One region of the Streptomyces sp. NPDC034084 genome, then DNA from elsewhere that is predicted to be linked to it. Evidence: riboswitches for the same ligand, from Rfam matches in the RefSeq annotation. Region 1 holds a riboswitch; the other holds the start of a gene.

Region 1 (2,192 bases):
GACGTCGGCGGTGACCCCGAAGGCGGCCCAGACGGCGGCGAGCTGCGCGCGGCCGGTGGTCTCGTCGCAGGAGACGTACACCAGGTCGGCGTCGGCGCGGTAGAGGTTCACCCCGGCCTCACGGGCGGCGGCGACGACCTCGTCGGCCTTGCCGGGCACGCGGACGGCGAGGGTGTCGAAGTACGAGCCGTGCACGACCTCGACGCCGCCGGCGGTGAGACCCGCGGCGAGGATGGCGGCGTAGCGGTGGGCGCGCTCGGCGATTTGCTTGAGACCGTCGGGACCGTGGTAGACGGCGTACATGCCGGCCATGACGGCGAGCAGGACCTGGGCCGTACAGATGTTGCTGGTGGCCTTCTCGCGGCGGATGTGCTGCTCGCGGGTCTGCAGGGCCAGGCGGTAGGCGCGGTTGCCGTCCGCGTCGACGGAGACACCCACGAGACGGCCGGGAAGGGAGCGGGCGTGCTTGTCCTGAACGGCCATGTAGCCGGCGTGCGGGCCACCGAAGCCCATGGGCACGCCGAACCGCTGCGTCGTACCGACGGCGATGTCGGCGCCCAGTTCGCCCGGCGAGGTGAGCAGGGTGAGCGCGAGCAGGTCGGCGGCGACGGTGACGATCGCGCCGAGCTCGTGCGCGGCGTCGATCAGCGGCTTGATGTCGCGGACGGCGCCGGAGGCGCCCGGGTACTGGAGGAGCACGCCGAAGACGCCGCGCTCGGCGATCTCGGCGGGGATGCCCTCGCTCAGGTCGGCGACGACGACCTCGACACCGGTCGGCTCGGCGCGGGTCTCGATGACGGCGATGGTCTGCGGCAGGGCGTCGGCGTCGATGAGGAAGACGCCGTTCTTGACCTTGCCGACCCGGCGGGACAGCGCCATGGCCTCGGCGGCGGCGGTGCCCTCGTCGAGGAGGGAGGCGCCGGAGGTGGGCAGACCGGTCAGGTCCGCGACCATGGTCTGGAAGTTGAGCAGGGCCTCGAGGCGGCCCTGGGAGATCTCCGGCTGGTACGGCGTGTAGGCGGTGTACCAGGCCGGGTTCTCCATCACGTTGCGGAGGATGACCGGCGGGGTGAAGGTCCCGTAGTAACCGAGGCCGATCATCGGGGCGAGGACCTGGTTGCGCTCGGCGAGCGTGCGCAGTTCGGCGAGGACCTCGGCCTCGGTGCGCGCGGCCGGCAGGCCCAGGGCCTCGGCGTTCTTGATCACGTCCGGTACCGCGGCGGCCGTGAGCTCGTCGAGCGAGCCGTAACCGACCTGGGCGAGCATCTTGGCGCGGGCCTCGGCGTCGGGCCCGATGTGCCGCTGCTCGAACGGGATGCCCTGTTCGAGCTCGGAGAGCGAAGTGCGGTTGACGGTCATGTACGGAGGCCTCCTGGTCGTCACGACCTGCGAGGGGCACCACGGCGCGGGTGCCCGGACGGCCTCCCCCTCTGTCATCTCAACCTGAGAGTTTCACCGGCACGCCTCGCGGCACGCCGGCTTTCACCGTCGGTGAGAGCGAAATGCCGTCGGACATCCGCTCTGCTTTCCAGAGTGACCTCGTCCGCGCGGTACAGGGGCCTGAGAGATTCCGGGGAGGATTTGCTCCTTCGGCGCCCACCGGAAGGTTTCTCCGGGGGACTCTCCCGCACAGGGTCGACAGCCACGACCAGCCTACCAGCGAGGTTGCGGCTCCCATCGCTCAAGTGGCCGACATCCCAGATGTGCACTTTCGTAGGGGTAGAGCAGTTGCGACCAGTTGGAGGGACCGTGCAGACCGATATCGATCCGCGCAGCCTGATCGGCCGCAAGGCGTTCGACCGGAGCGGGCACAAGATCGGAACCGTGGACGAGGTGTACCTGGACGACGCGACCGGCATTCCCGAGTGGGCGGCGGTCCGCACCGGCCTGTTCAGCCGGGACGCCTTCGTCCCCCTGGAGCCGAGCGCCCTGCTCGACGACGGCCTCCACGTCCCGTACGAGCGGGCCCTCATCAAGGACGCCCCCGACTTCGGCGTGGGCCGCCATCTCTCGCCCGAACAGGAGCTCCAGCTCTACCGCCACTACAGCCTCGCCCTGCCGCCCCCGCCCCCGGACGCCCCGGACACGGACTTCGGCCGCCTGGCAGGCCAGGACGGCAGCTGAGAGCCCCGAGGCGGACGGCCCGCGGCCGGGGACCCGCACCGCGCGGCGGCGCGGGTCATGCCGCCGTG
Region 2 (2,192 bases), on a different contig from region 1:
GGCTTTCCGAGGGTCGGGGAGGGGGCGCCGGAGGTGACCTCGCCGATGACCTCGCCGTCCTTGACGACCTGGAAGCCGGCGCGCGGCACCCGGCGGCCCTCGGCGACCAGACCGACGAGCTTGCGCGGCGGGGCGGTCTCGGCGCGCTCGGCGGCCTTCTCCAGCGCCTCGCGGCCGACGAAATGGCCCTCATTGGTGGTCTTCTCGAACTTCACGACCCGGCCGAGGCCCGCGTCGAAGGGGGTGAGGGCGGTCGTCAGCTCGTGGCCGTACAGCGGCATGCCCGCCTCCAGGCGGAGCGTGTCGCGGCAGGACAGGCCGCAGGGGATCAGGCCGACGCCCTCGCCCGCCTCGGTCAGCGCCTTCCACACGTCCTCGGCGTGCTCCGGCTTCAGGAACAGCTCGAAGCCGTCCTCGCCGGTGTAGCCGGTGCGGGCGATCAGCGCCGGGACGCCCGCGACCGTGCCGGGCAGGCCGGCGTAGTACTTCAGACCGTCCAGGTCGGCGTCCGTGATCGACTTCAGGATGCCGGGGGACTCCGGGCCCTGGACCGCGATCAGGGCGTACGCGTCACGGTCGTCGCGGACCTCGGCGTCGAAGCCTTCGGAGCGGGCGACGAGCGCGTCCAGGACGACCTGCGCGTTGGAGGCGTTCGCGACGACCATGTACTCGGTCTCGCCGAGGCGGTAGACGATCAGGTCGTCGAGGATGCCGCCGTCCTCCTGGCAGATCATCGTGTAGCGGGCGCGGCCGTTGCCCACGGTCGAGATGTTGCCGACGAGGGCGTAGTCCAGGAGGTCCACGGCCTGCGGGCCCGTGACCGTGATCTCGCCCATGTGGGAGAGGTCGAAGAGACCGGCCTTGGTGCGGACGGCGTTGTGCTCGTCGCGCTCGCTGCCGTACCGGAGCGGCATGTCCCAGCCCGCGAAGTCGGTCATGGTCGCGCCCAGGGAACGATGCAGGGCATCGAGGGCGGTCAGACGGGGGGCAGTGGTCATGGGGTGGCTCCCGGGTCCCAAGGGCGTGATCGGTGACGAAAACACATGACGGGCGAGGACGTCCTCCCCATCTGTCATGGAACCTGAGAGGTTCACCGAGAGCATCTCGTCACCGAGAGTTCGGCTTGCACCTTGGGTGGGGACACGAAGGGTGTCCCGCTTTTCAGATCTGCCTCATCCACGCGGTACGGGGCCTGAGAGATTCAAGGGAGGGTCTTGCTCCTTCGGCGCCCGGACGCGCTCGGCGGTCCGGAACTCTCCCGCGCGGATTCGAGCGGCCGGTATGCGATTGTGCGGCGACTGTGCGCGCCTGGCGCGCACATCATTGCACGCGGTGTCGGCCGGGCAAATCGCTTGTGCCGCATTACCGATTCTTTACACTTCATGGGCAAGGGTCTCCTCAGGTCTCCTGAGACCCGACAGGGGGGGAGCGATGACGATCCAGCACACCGGCGCGTACGCGACGAGTACCGGCATACCGTCCCAGCGGGCCCGCGCCCGGAGCCGCGGCCGAGGCCGCCTCCTGCGGGACCTGCGCGAGCGGGGCGGCCGCGGCCCCCGCGTCCTCACCTTCGCCGCCGGAGACCTCGTCGTCGTCTCCGGGCTGCCCGGCAGCGGCAAGTCCACCCTGATGAAGCGCGCCGCCGACGGCAGCGGCATCGACTCCCAGGAGGTCCGCGAGCGCTGGGAGGCCCGCATGCCGCCCCTCCTCCCGTACGCCGTCTACCGCCCCCTCGTCCGGATCGCGCACTACGCCGGACTGCGCCGCGCCCTGCGCTCCGGCGCGAGCGTGATCGTCCACGACTGCGGCACCCAGTCCTGGGTGCGGCGCTGGCTCGCCCGCGAGGCGAGACGCCGCGGCCGCGCCCTGCACCTGCTCCTCCTCGACGTCACCCCCGACACCGCGAAGGCCGGCCAGCACGCCCGGGGCCGGGGCGTCTCCGCGTACGCCTTCGGGCGCCACCGGCGGGCCGTCGGCCGGCTCCTCAAGGCCGCCGAGTCCGGCACCCTGCCGCCCGGCTGCGCCTCGGCGACCCTCCTGGACCGGGACGCCGCCGACTCCCTCCACCGGATCGGCTTCCGGGAGGCGGCCTGAGGGGGGAGACCGCCCGGCGGGCGCCGCCCCCGCCCGTCCCGGGACGCCCGTACCCTTCCCTTCTGGCCACGGCGGCGGCGGGGCGGCGTTAGGGTGCT

The links. Region 1 has a riboswitch for glycine ahead of gcvP (aminomethyl-transferring glycine dehydrogenase). Riboswitches for the same ligand answer to the same signal wherever they lie in the genome.
Region 2: another riboswitch for glycine. It lies ahead of gcvT (glycine cleavage system aminomethyltransferase GcvT); the one in region 1 lies ahead of gcvP (aminomethyl-transferring glycine dehydrogenase).

What each region holds. Positions count from the first base shown of each region.
Region 1 covers NZ_JBVISK010000003.1:10,413-12,604, reverse strand. The annotation lists gene gcvP (aminomethyl-transferring glycine dehydrogenase) at 1-1,359, opposite strand, end outside; glycine riboswitch at 1,539-1,638, opposite strand; gene ACZ51I_RS11010 (PRC-barrel domain-containing protein) at 1,750-2,124, shown strand; gene ACZ51I_RS11005 (DNA polymerase IV) at 2,180-2,192, opposite strand, start outside.
Region 2 covers NZ_JBVISK010000004.1:485,411-487,602, forward strand. The annotation lists gene gcvT (glycine cleavage system aminomethyltransferase GcvT) at 1-998, opposite strand, end outside; glycine riboswitch at 1,060-1,171, opposite strand; glycine riboswitch at 1,172-1,271, opposite strand; gene ACZ51I_RS17330 (AAA family ATPase) at 1,432-2,094, shown strand.